DNA from 2 places in the Ensifer sp. MJa1 genome. Region 2 is predicted to be linked to the other one. Evidence: riboswitches for the same ligand, from Rfam matches in the RefSeq annotation. Region 2 holds a riboswitch; the other holds the start of a gene.
What was found. Region 2 has a riboswitch for S-adenosylmethionine ahead of MKZ91_RS08540 (O-succinylhomoserine sulfhydrylase). Riboswitches for the same ligand answer to the same signal wherever they lie in the genome.

Region 1 (5,772 bases), on a different contig from region 2:
GTCGTTGATCGCGCCGAAAGCGGTCACTGCACCTGGAATGACGCCCAGATACTCCATCAGCTTCTCCGGCTTGCCGAAGGACACCTTGCTTGCCGCACCGATCACCTGGTGAACGGTCTTGAGATCCACCGTCGCGTGCTCCTCGACGGTCAAAAGGAAGTAGTTGTCCTTCTTGTCCTTCACGAAGAGGTTTTTCGTATGGCCGCCGGGCATCTCGTCGCGCAGCGCCACCGATTCGGCAACCGTGAAGACCGGCTCGTGGTTCTTGGTTTTGTGCTCGATGCCGAGATTGTCGAGAAAACGGAAGAGGTCGTCGGCGGACTTCGGCTGTGATTCACTCATGATTCTCATCCCTTGGGCGTTCGTTTTCGATCCTGCTTTAGGGGAGAAGCGCGTCGGCGCGCAATCTCACAGGCGGCGATGCTCGCCAAAAACGCGGCATTTCCGGGCTTTGCGCGGGGTCTCCAAAAAAAATATTCGATTTCTCGTCATTTCCCTGTTGCATTCCAAAATCGCTTAGGCCATATACCGCCCGTCGCCGCAAGACAGCGCCGACGCCACGGTCCACCGACTACCCCCGGGCCGAGGTTAATGAGCGGGTGTAGCTCAGGGGTAGAGCACAACCTTGCCAAGGTTGGGGTCGGGCGTTCGAATCGCCTCACCCGCTCCAATTTCTCCCAACCACTTCATTTCGCAGTCCTTTTGAAATGAAACGGCGTTTGCCGCCAAGGCATTTCTCATGGCTTGTTGTCGGGCGCAGCGCGCATCGCGGTCGAGTTATGCGGGGGTAAATCTCTCCGTTGACCTCCGTCAGGCCCCCTTCCGAGATTGCATTCTTTTGCTGCCGGCCGCCTATGCGAACGCGCTCGCGCGCGCCCATTCAGCTCTTCATGAAGACATAATCGGTTTCCTGCCGGCGTGTTTCGCCGGGGCGAAGCACTGCGTTCGGGAAGCCGGCATGGTTGGCCGCATCCGGCCAGACCTGGGTTTCCAGGCAGAAGCCGGCAAAGGGGCCGTAGCGGCGGCCCCCGAGGCCGGGGACGGGGGTATTCAGCTTCGCACCGGTATAGAGCTGCACGCCGGGTTCGGTCGTCAGCACTTCCAGCGTGACGCCGGAATTGATGCTGCGGGCAAACGCCACCGAGTGCTTCGCCATGCGCTCGTCCGAAAGACAGAAGTTGTGGTCGTAAGTGATGCGCTCGCCTTCGGTCTGGCGGCGAAGCGGCGTCATTTCCCTGAGATCGAAGACGGTGCCGTCGACGGCAAGGATTTCGCCCGTCGGAACCTGCAGGTCGCTCGTCGGCAGGTAGTGGTCGGCGGCGATCATGATGTCGTGGCCAAGCGCGTCGGCGCTGCCGTCGAGATTGAAGTAGCTGTGCTGGCAGACATTGGCGAGCGTCGGCTGGTCGGTCGTGCTCTCGTAGACGACACTCAAGACGCCGCCAGGCTTCAGGGTGTAGGTGCAGGTAACGGAACAATTGCCGGGATAGCCGGCGCGTCCATCCGGATCGGTGATCGTGAGCGTCACGCTGTCCGGCGTCTGGCTTGTGATCGTCCAGTTGCGCTTACCGATATTGTCGCTGCCGCCGTGCAGATGGGTCACGCCCTTCTCGTTCAGTTCGAGCTGGTATGCCTTGCCATCGAGTGTAAAGCGTCCATTGCCGATGCGATTGGCGCAGCGCCCCGGCGTGGCGCCAAGATAGGGCGAATGGGCGAGGTAGCTTTCAAGATCGGTGAAGCCAAGCACCAGTGGCGGCTCATGGCCCTCGAGCCGCAGGTCTTGGATGACAGAGCCCCAGGTGAGCACATGGGCGGTGAGCCCCCCGCCGGTGAGCACCACACGATGGACCGGCTCGCCGGATGGCAGGTGGCCGAAGATTTCCGTGCTCTGATGCATGCTCACCGCTTGCTCCCCTCTACAGCGCCGCGCGTCTCCCGAGACGCGCAAAGGTCGCTGTACGCTTTAGAATTGCTGCACATTTTGCCCTTGGTTCGGTTAGGATCCAAGGAAACATGCAGCGGTGCGATGGCAGCAACCTGCGTCATTTCCGAAAGCGCGGCAACCAAAAATCTTACTATGTCGCTCGTTATATCGACGTCGATTCAAGGACGAAAATCTGCCGCCAGCCAAAGCGCCACGGCGACCTGAGGAGATGCACGGCGCTGCGAGATTTTCGGGGTGATTTCAGCGCGATAGTTGTTTGGTGGCATCCTGCAGACCGGCAAGCGTCAAAGGGAACATCCGCCCTTCGAAGAGCTTTCTCACCATGCCGATCGACTGGGTGTAGGCCCAGTGCTGTTCGGGCACGGGATTGATCCAGATCGAGCGTGGAAAATGCGCCGTCATACGCGAAAGCCAGAGGCCCCCTGCCTCGTCGTTCCAGTGTTCCACCGAGCCGCCGGGATGGCTGATCTCATAGGGGCTCATCGAGGCGTCGCCGACGAAGATGGCACGATAGTCGCCGCCATAGGTGCGCAGCACTTCCGTCGTGCGGGTGATATCGGCGCGGCGGCGGCGATTATCCTTCCACAGGCCCTCGTAGACGCAATTGTGGAAGTAGAAATGCTCCATGTGGCGGAACTCGCCACGGGCCGCGGAAAACAGTTCCTCGACGATGCGGATATGGTCGTCCATCGAGCCGCCGACGTCGAAGAACATCAGGAGCTTCACCGCATTGCGCCGCTCGGGGCGCGTCACCACGTCGAGATAGCCGTGCTCGGCGGTGGCGCGGATCGTGCCCGAGAGGTCGAGTTCGTCGGCAGCCCCCTGGCGCACCCAGCGCCGGAGCCGCTTCAGTGCTACCTTGATGTTGCGGGTGCCGAGCTCGACGGTATCGTCATAGTCTTTGAATTCGCGCCGGTCCCAGACCTTCACGGCGCGGCGATGGCGCGACTGGTCCTGGCCGATCCGGACACCCTCAGGATTGTAGCCATAGGCGCCGAAGGGCGAGGTGCCGGCGGTGCCGATCCATTTCGACCCACCCTGATGCCGGCCCTTTTGTTCCTGCAGCCGCTGGCGCAAGGTTTCCATCAGCTTGTCGAAGCCGCCGAGAGCCTCGATCATCCGCTTTTCTTCCTCGGTCAGGTGTTTTTCTGCGAGCTTGCGCAGCCAGTCCTCGGGGATGACAGCCTCTTCGCCCGCTTCCATGGGGTTGACCGCCTCAAGACCGGAGAAGCAGTGCTGGAACACCCGGTCGAAGCGGTCGATATGGCGCTCGTCCTTCACCAGCGCCGTGCGCGCCAGGTAGTAGAAGGCTTCGATGTCGAATGTGGCGATGCCCGCCTCCATCCCCTCGATCAGGGAGAGGAATTCCCGGAGCGTGACCGGGACTTTCGCTGCCTTGAGTTCGAGGAAGAAGGGGATGAACATCGGTCAGTCAGCGCTTTCCTGTACCGATCTCGGCGAGATCATAGGGCGTGGTCTGGTACATCTCGTTGATCCAGTTGCCGAAGAACAGATGCGCATGGCTACGCCAGCGGTTCTGCGGCGGCAGGGTCGAATCATTGTGCGGGAAATAGTCGTGCGGCATCTTGATCGGAACGCCCGCATCCACGTCCCGGAAATATTCGTCCGACAGCGAGGTCGAATCATACTCCACGTGGTTGAACATGTAGAGGCGGTTGCCCTTCTTCTCATGCACGAGGCAGACGCCCATTTCCTTCGATTCCATCAGGATTTCGAGGCCCGGCACCTTGTCGATATCAGCGCGCCTAACCTCGGTCCAGCGCGAGACCGGAACGGCGAAATCGTCGGAAAAGCCGTTGAGATAGACAGACGAGCGATTGAGGTTCTGGTGGCGATAGACGCCGAAGGCTTTTTCCTTCAGCGGATATTTCGGCACGTCATGGAAATGGTAGATCGCCGCCATCGCGCCCCAGCAGACGTTGAGCGTCGAATGCACGTTGGTCTCGGTCCAGTCGAGGATGCGCTTCAGCTCCTCCCAATAGGTGACGTCCTCGTATTCGAGCGTCTCGACCGGTGCACCTGTTATGATGAAGCCGTCGAACTTGCGGCCCTGTACCTCTTCCCAGGTCTCGTAGAAGGAAAGCAGGTGGTCTTCGGATGTGTTCTTGGCCCGGTGGGCGCCGATGCGCACCAGCGACAGCTCCACCTGCAGCGGCGAGGCGCCGATCAGGCGCGCCATCTGGATCTCAGTCTTGATCTTGTTCGGCATGAGGTTCAGGAGCCCGATCTGGAGCGGGCGGATATCCTGACGGATCGCCACGGTCTCGGTCATCACCCGCACGCCCTCATGCACGAGGGTTTCGAAGGCGGGCAGCGTATCGGGAATCTTGATGGGCATGGGCTTCACTCGATCAATACAAAAAAACCGGCGGCGATTGATCGCGACCGGTCCTCGGAAATCCAACTTTCCTCGGCCCTTTAGCGACTTGTTTAACGTGGCTGCAAGCCGGCCGGCCAAATCACCACGAGGAATTTGATAGCGCGACAGGAGCGTGAGGGTCAAGAAAAACGATTCGGGCGGTGGTAGCGGCCCCTCATCCGCCTGCCGGCACCTTCTCCCGCGGGCGGAGAGAAGGGGATCCGTGGCGCTTGCTCGTCACCCAATTGGTGTCCTCACTCGCGGCGCCAGGTGCGATGCCGGATGGTATCGTCTCGTAGCGACCAAGGGTGGTTCGCGTCCCCTCTCCCGGCCTGCGGGGAGAGGGGTAGTCCTCGGGTTAAATCCGAGGAGAGGGGCAAGTCCGCAGCAGATGCAGAGCGTCCTGCATCCCATAGCCGAGCCTGTGGCTGGCCTCCTCGATCTCAAGCCAGAAGAAGCGAAACCGGATCGGCCCACCACCGCCAAAGGGTGTCATTTCATGATGCACCCAGCTTTCCTTCTGCTCTCCGGCAAGCGCAACGTGAAAATAGTGCCGCCGATGGCAGACGGTCCTGTCGTCTTTCCGGTACGAATAGTCCTGCATCACGAGGTGCGTGAACGGCTCCAACGGCGTCAGCCCGGTCTCCTCGACGAACTCGCGCGTCGCCGCAGCTTCCGGGCTCTCGCCCGGTGCCATCGTGCCACCGGGCACCTGCAGCTTGATCTCGGGGAAATCCGGCTCGTCGAAGACCAGCAGCTGATCTCGCCAGGTGGCGTAGATCAGGACCTTGTGGGCGTCGGGCGTCATCCGTCGCGGCGCGCCATGAAGGCCAGGCGTTCAAAGAGATGCACGTCCTGCTCGTTCTTCAGCAGTGCGCCATGCAGCTTCGGTAGCATGGACTTGGGGTCGGCCCGAAGATCCGCCGGATCGACCTCGTCGGCGACCAGCAGGCGGATCCAGTCGAGTGCTTCGGAGGTCGATGGCTTCTTCTTCAGGCCTGGCACCTGGCGGATGTCGTAGAAGGCCGCAAGGGCTGCCGAAAGCAGCGTCTTGCGGATGCCGGGATAATGCACCTCGACGATGCGGGCGAGCGTGTCTGCGTCGGGGAAGCGGATATAGTGGAAGAAGCAGCGGCGCAGGAACGCGTCCGGCAGTTCCTTCTCGTTGTTGGAGGTGATGATGACGATCGGCCGGTGGCGGGCGCCGATCATCTCGCCGGTCTCGTAGACATGGAATTCCATGCGGTCGAGCTCCTGCAACAGGTCGTTCGGAAACTCGATGTCGGCCTTGTCGATCTCGTCGATCAGGAGCACCACGCGCCGCTCGGCCTCGAAGGCCTGCCAGAGCTTGCCCTTGCGGATGTAGTTGCGGACCTCATTGACGCGCTCGTCGCCGAGTTGGCTGTCGCGCAGGCGCGATACGGCGTCATACTCGTAGAGGCCCTGC
Region 2 (5,772 bases):
TGCTTTACCGCCTGTTCCACGAGCGCGGCGTGCGCGTTTACGAGCCGCAGGCGGTCTATGATCGCTGCAGCTGCTCGCGCGAGAAGCTGCAGTCGGTGCTCGCCAATCTCGACGCGGCTGACCTCGAGAGCACCATCGACGATGGTGAGGTCAAGGTCACCTGCGAGTTCTGCTCGACGACCTATCGGTTCGAAGCGAGCGAAGTGCGTCCGCAGCAAAGGGCCCTTGGTCGGGATCCGGTCGGTCCGGGACCAGGGTACCTATAGGTCACACAACAGCAAAAACGGGACGTGGGCGGTCATCCGCGCGCGTCCCGTTTTCATTTGGATTGGCGTACTCTGCGAACGAATGCCTGCTCGCATCTGTCGTCAGGTGCCCTAGTTCAGCGTGCGCACCAGCCCGGGTGAATCGAGCGAGAAGGCCGGAATGGCGACGTTGAAGGTCTCGCCGCCCTCCGCTTCCATGCTGTAGTGGCCGAACATCACGCCCGACGGCGTGTCCAGCGGGCAGCCGGAGGAATATTCGTAGGTATCACCGGGATTGAGCAGCGGCTGTTCGCCGATGACGCCGGGGCCGCTGACCTCGTCGACCTGCCCGTTCTCGTCGGTAATGTGCCAGTAGCGGGTCATCAGCCTGACGGCCGCGTCGGAATGATTGGAGATAACGATGCGGTAGCCCCAGACATAGCGGCCGTCGTCGGGATCCGACTGCTCTTCGAGATAGTACGGCTCCACCGTAACTTCTATGTCGCGGGTCAAAGCGCGATACATGGGCAACACCTTGCTTCAGGTCTTTCAGGGTATTCTACAGCAAGATGGTTTCGTCAAGAATAACGGCAAGATTGTGCGAACCCATTCTGGGGCAACGCCTTTCAGTAGCCCGATCGGGTTTCGATCGGCCCCGATCCCTTTGGATTCTATGTGATTGGGGCCTGATTTTGTGATCGCGAGAAGCGATTGGCGGCCGCCGCCGGTCGCGGCGGCCGTATTCGTTCGTGTCAGGCTTTGACGGCCTTGAGCGCGCGGGCGAAATCCTCGACGACATCCTCGCTGTCCTCGATGCCGGCGGAGAAGCGCACGGTACCGGCCGAGATGCCGAGCTCCTCGCGAGCCTCGTCGGTCAGGTTCTTGTGCGTGGTCGTTGCCGGATGGGTGATCAGGCTCTTGCTGTCGCCAAGATTGTTGGAGATGCGGACGATCTCCAGCGCGTTTTGCAGCGCGAAGGCTGCGTCCTTGCCGCCCTTGAGTTCAAAGGCGACGAGGGTGGAGCCGCCGGTCATCTGTTTGGCGATGATGTCGGCCTGCGGGTGATCCTTGCGGCCGGGATAGATGACCTTGGCCACCTGCGGCTGCTCGGCGAGGAAGTCGGCGACGCGGCGCGCGGTTTCCGTCTGTTGACGCACGCGCAGCGGCAAGGTCTCGATGCCCTTCAAAAGCGTCCAGGCGTTGAACGGCGACATCGCCGGGCCGGTGTGGCGGAAGTAGTCGTGCAGGTTCTCGTTGATCCATTCCTTGTCGGACAGCACGACACCACCGAGGCACCGGCCCTGGCCGTCGATGTGCTTGGTGGCGGAATAGACGACGATATGGGCGCCAAGCTCCAGCGGCTTCTGGAAGAGCGGCGTCGCAAAGACGTTGTCGACGACGACCTTGGCGCCGATCTGGTTGGCGAGCTTGGCCACACCGGCAATGTCGATGACTTCGAGCGTCGGGTTGGTCGGGCTTTCCAGGAAGAAGACCTTGGTGTTCTTCTGGATCGCCTTTTCCCAGTTGGCGAGATCGCGTCCGTCGACCAGCGTGCACTCGATGCCGTATTTCGGCGCCAGCGTCTCGACCACCCAGCGGCAGGAACCAAAGAGGGCGCGGGCGGCAACGATATGATCGCCGGCCTTCAGCTGGCAAAGGATGGCGGCGGAAACGGCGGCCATGCCCGATGCCGTGGCGCGCGCGTCTTCAGCGCCTTCCAGCATGCACATGCGCTTTTCGAACATGTCGTTGGTCGGGCTGCCGTAGCGGGCGTAAATGAAGCCGTCGGTCTCGCCCTTGAAACGCGCCTCGGCTGCCTCAGACGTGTCGTAGACGAAGCCCTGGGTGAGGAAGATCGCTTCGGAGGTCTCGCCGTGCTGGGAGCGGGTGGTACCGCCGTGGACCAGTTGTGTTGCGGGGCGCCAGTTTTTGCTCATGTGACGGTCACTTTCAAAACAAAAAAACCGGCCGCGAAAACGGGCCGGTTTGACACCCGGCCTTTTTAGCTACTTGTTTAACGTGGCTGCAAGCCGACCGGCCAAATCACCACGGGATAAAGCTTCAATACTGCTAGGGTGCGCTTGCGTCAATTCCCGGAGTTTGGTTTTGTCTCGCAACTGAAAAGAGGACTGCGATGGCCCGCAACACTGGGATTTTGGCCGACCGCGCGATCGCCGCGCTGTTCGAAACGGGACGCCTGAAGAGCGAGAGGCCGCTGGATGACGATCAGATCCAGCCGGCAAGCCTCGATCTGCGCCTCGGCGCCAAGGCATTTCGCGTCCGCGCGAGCTTCATGCCAGGTCCGTCGCACCTCGTCGCCGACAAGCTCGACCGGCTGAAGCTGCATGTGGTCGACCTGACCGACGGTGCGGTTCTGGAAACCGGCTGCGTCTACATCGTGCCGCTGGTGGAGAGTCTGGCGCTGCCGGAGGGCATGTCGGCCTCGGCCAATCCGAAGAGCTCGACCGGCCGCCTCGACATCTTCACCCGCGTCATCACCGATCGCGCCCAGGAATTCGATAAGATCCCGGCCGGCTACAGTGGTCCGCTCTATCTCGAAATCAGCCCGCGCACCTTCCCGATCGTCGTGCGCCGCGGCTCGCGCCTGTCGCAGATCCGCTTCCGCATGGGCCAGTCGCTGCTGTCGGAACAGGAACTGCTGGCTCTGCACGAGAGCGACGTGCTGGTGGCGAGCGACAAGCCCAATGTCAGCGGCGGCGGCATCGCGCTGTCGATCGACCTGAAGGGCACCGGGCCCGAGGGCCTGATCGGTTATCGCGGCAAGCATCACACGGCGGTCATCGACGTCGACAAGAAGGCGCAGCATGCGATCTTCGATTTCTGGGAGCCGCTCTACAGCCGTGGGCGCGACGAGTTGATCCTCGATCCGGACGAGTTCTACATCCTCGTTTCGCGCGAGGCAGTGCATGTTCCGCCGCTCTTTGCCGCCGAGATGACCCCCTTCGATCCGCTGGTCGGCGAGTTCCGGGTGCATTACGCCGGCTTCTTCGATCCAGGCTTCGGCCATGCGTCGGCCGGCGGCAGCGGCAGCCGTGCGGTGCTCGAGGTGCGCAGCCACGAGGTACCGTTCATTCTCGAGCACGGTCAGATCGTCGGGCGCCTTGTCTACGAACATATGCTGGAGCGGCCCGACGGCCTCTATGGCCTTGGCGTCGGCTCCAACTACCAGGCGCAGGGTCTGAAACTCTCCAAGCACTTCCGCGCCGAGTGACGGAAATCCCGGGAGCTTCGCGGCGATGTCGCGAAGGGTCCTTGACAGATCGCCGCGGTTCGGGAAATTTCGGGGGTATCGCGGGTGTAGTTCAGTGGTAGAACGCCAGCTTCCCAAGCTTGATGTCGTCGGTTCGATCCCGATCACCCGCTCCATTTTTTCATGAACGGAATGCTCCGTATCTCGCCCGACGAAGGGCTATGGTCTGTTGTCGCCGATCCGGCTAGTCTGGCGACACATGAATCGACCGCGGTTTGCAGCCGCTGACATTTGATAGGCGTCGGCCCGTTTCCCATGAGATTTTTCGCCCTGTTCGCCCTGTGCGCGTCGCTGATTGCAACCCCGCTTGCGGCACAGCCGAAGGATCTGCCCACGCTCTTCGACGCGCGCGAGCGTATCGCCAAGCCTGACCTCACGGGCCTTGCACGCCTGCGCTTCCTCACGACCGTCGACTTCCCGCCGTTCAACTTCATCGACCAATCCGGCAAGCTTTCCGGGTTTCACGTCGACCTGGTGCGCGAGATCTGCCGAGAACTCGAGATCGAAGCCAAGTGCCAGATCCAGGCGGTGACCTATGCCGAACTGCTGCCGGCGCTGGAACAGGGGCAGGGCGAAGCCGTCGCTGCCGGCATCGCCGTCGGCCCGGAACTGCGCCAGCGTTTCGGCTTTTCGCGCGCCTTCATGCGGCTCCCCGCTCGCTTCGCCATCAATGCCAAGGCAGCCGGCGCGGTTTCAGGGCCACAGGATCTCAAGGCAAAATCGGTCGGCGTCGTCGCTGGTACGACGCACGAAGCGATGTTCAAGTCCTTCTTCCCGAAGATCGAGGCAAAGGTCTTCCCGGATCGTGACGCCATGTTGGCCGCGCTCAGGAAGGGCGAGGTGCCGGCGGTGTTTTCCGATGGCATGCAGCTTTCGTTCTGGATTTCGGGCAGTGAGGCGGCCGGCTGTTGCGCGCTCGTCGACGGCGCCTATTTCTCGCAGCGCTTCCTCGGCGAAGGCCTGACGATCATGAACCGCAAATCCGAACCTGCCCTGACGCAGGCAATCGACCACGCGCTTCTGGCGCTGTCACGCAGCGGCCGACTCGAGGAAATCTACCTGCGCTATTTCCCGAACGGCATCTACTGATCCGTTGCGACTACCGTCGGAACCGCGCGAGCGCACCGCGCTCGATCGCCGCGCAGGTCAACTTGTCGAGGCCGAGGCGATCGCGAAGCAGTTGCAGCAGGCGGATCTCCTCATTGCGGATGCGCTGGTCTGCAGCGGCGATTTCGACTGCGAGCGCATAGGCCGTTTCGTGAAACTTCTCCGGCAGTGCCTCGCGTACGATCTCGAGCACGATGTCCAATCCTTCCCGCGCTGCCAGCTGGGCGGAGCATTCGTGGCCGATATGGACGAGGTTGTCTTCGTCAAAGCCGTCGAAGACGGGCAGGAACTGCACCAGCCGGCCGATGCGGGCAAATTCGTCGTCGCTCATCTCACGGTCGACCGCCGACATCATCACCATGACGTAGACGAGGGCTTCGTGGTGGCTGAGGCTTGGCAGCATGGGATCTTCCGGCGGTAGGCAATTCCAGGAAAGTGTAAAACGGTTTTCCATCCGGGATTGCGTAGTTTCAAGGAGTTGGATCATCTCATTGTTTCAAGAGAACGAGATGGTCTGAACGATTGAGAGCTGGGAATTGCTGCTGCTGCTTACAAGTCCGGTTGCAGCCCGTCCATCCCGGTTCCCGAGGTCGGATCGTCGAAGGTCATCGGCCTGTGGTTGAGATCGCGTGGGTCGTCGCCATAAAAACCAAGCTTTGCCTCGCGTGCAGCGTCGGCGCGCTTTTCAAGCGCCGAACCGGCAAGTGGCTTCGCCCAGCCATTGTCGACCAGCCAGGTGGCAATATCTTGCCCGCCGAGGGTGCAGGACGCCGTGGCTGACGCGCCAGCATTGCCCTGCGGCATGTCGCAGCTGACCGCGCGAGCCCGCAGGAAGTTGCGGAAGGCGGTTCTCGCGACAACGCCGCAAGGCCAGCTCTTGCCGCCGCTTTCACAGGTCCTGTCCGCCTGCTCAGGCTCGATTCCGTCGATCTGCAGTGTGAGCTTGTCGAACTGGAGCACGCCGGCGGCGACCGCTACGGGGCGATAGAGAACCGTCGGCCCTGCTGCAGCCTTGGCTTCCTTGTCCGTCTCCGACAAGGGGGCGCGCGGCTCCACCCGTTCGAGCGGCGCGCTCGTCACCGTCTCCGGCAGGCCGAACTGCTGCGGCTCGATGGTGCGGGCCGTCGTTTCTGTCGTGGCGTTGTCGCT

Region 1: another riboswitch for S-adenosylmethionine. It lies ahead of metA (homoserine O-acetyltransferase MetA); the one in region 2 lies ahead of MKZ91_RS08540 (O-succinylhomoserine sulfhydrylase).

Annotation. Positions count from the first base shown of each region.
Region 1 is NZ_JAKUMO010000008.1:11,396-17,167, reverse strand. It holds gene MKZ91_RS12905 (prolyl-tRNA synthetase associated domain-containing protein) at 1-342, opposite strand, end outside; tRNA gene MKZ91_RS12900 (tRNA-Gly) at 596-670, shown strand; gene MKZ91_RS12895 (aldose epimerase family protein) at 881-1,897, opposite strand; gene MKZ91_RS12890 (vWA domain-containing protein) at 2,186-3,370, opposite strand; gene metA (homoserine O-acetyltransferase MetA) at 3,378-4,304, opposite strand; SAM riboswitch at 4,365-4,442, opposite strand; gene MKZ91_RS12880 (NUDIX hydrolase) at 4,684-5,133, opposite strand; gene MKZ91_RS12875 (AAA family ATPase) at 5,130-5,772, opposite strand, start outside.
Region 2 is NZ_JAKUMO010000004.1:323,902-329,673, reverse strand. It holds gene MKZ91_RS08550 (Hsp33 family molecular chaperone) at 1-266, shown strand, start outside; gene apaG (Co2+/Mg2+ efflux protein ApaG) at 378-770, opposite strand; gene MKZ91_RS08540 (O-succinylhomoserine sulfhydrylase) at 998-2,182, opposite strand; SAM riboswitch at 2,227-2,305, opposite strand; gene MKZ91_RS08535 (2'-deoxycytidine 5'-triphosphate deaminase) at 2,380-3,477, shown strand; tRNA gene MKZ91_RS08530 (tRNA-Gly) at 3,558-3,632, shown strand; gene MKZ91_RS08525 (transporter substrate-binding domain-containing protein) at 3,772-4,605, shown strand; gene MKZ91_RS08520 (tellurite resistance TerB family protein) at 4,616-5,026, opposite strand; gene MKZ91_RS08515 (thermonuclease family protein) at 5,173-5,772, opposite strand, start outside.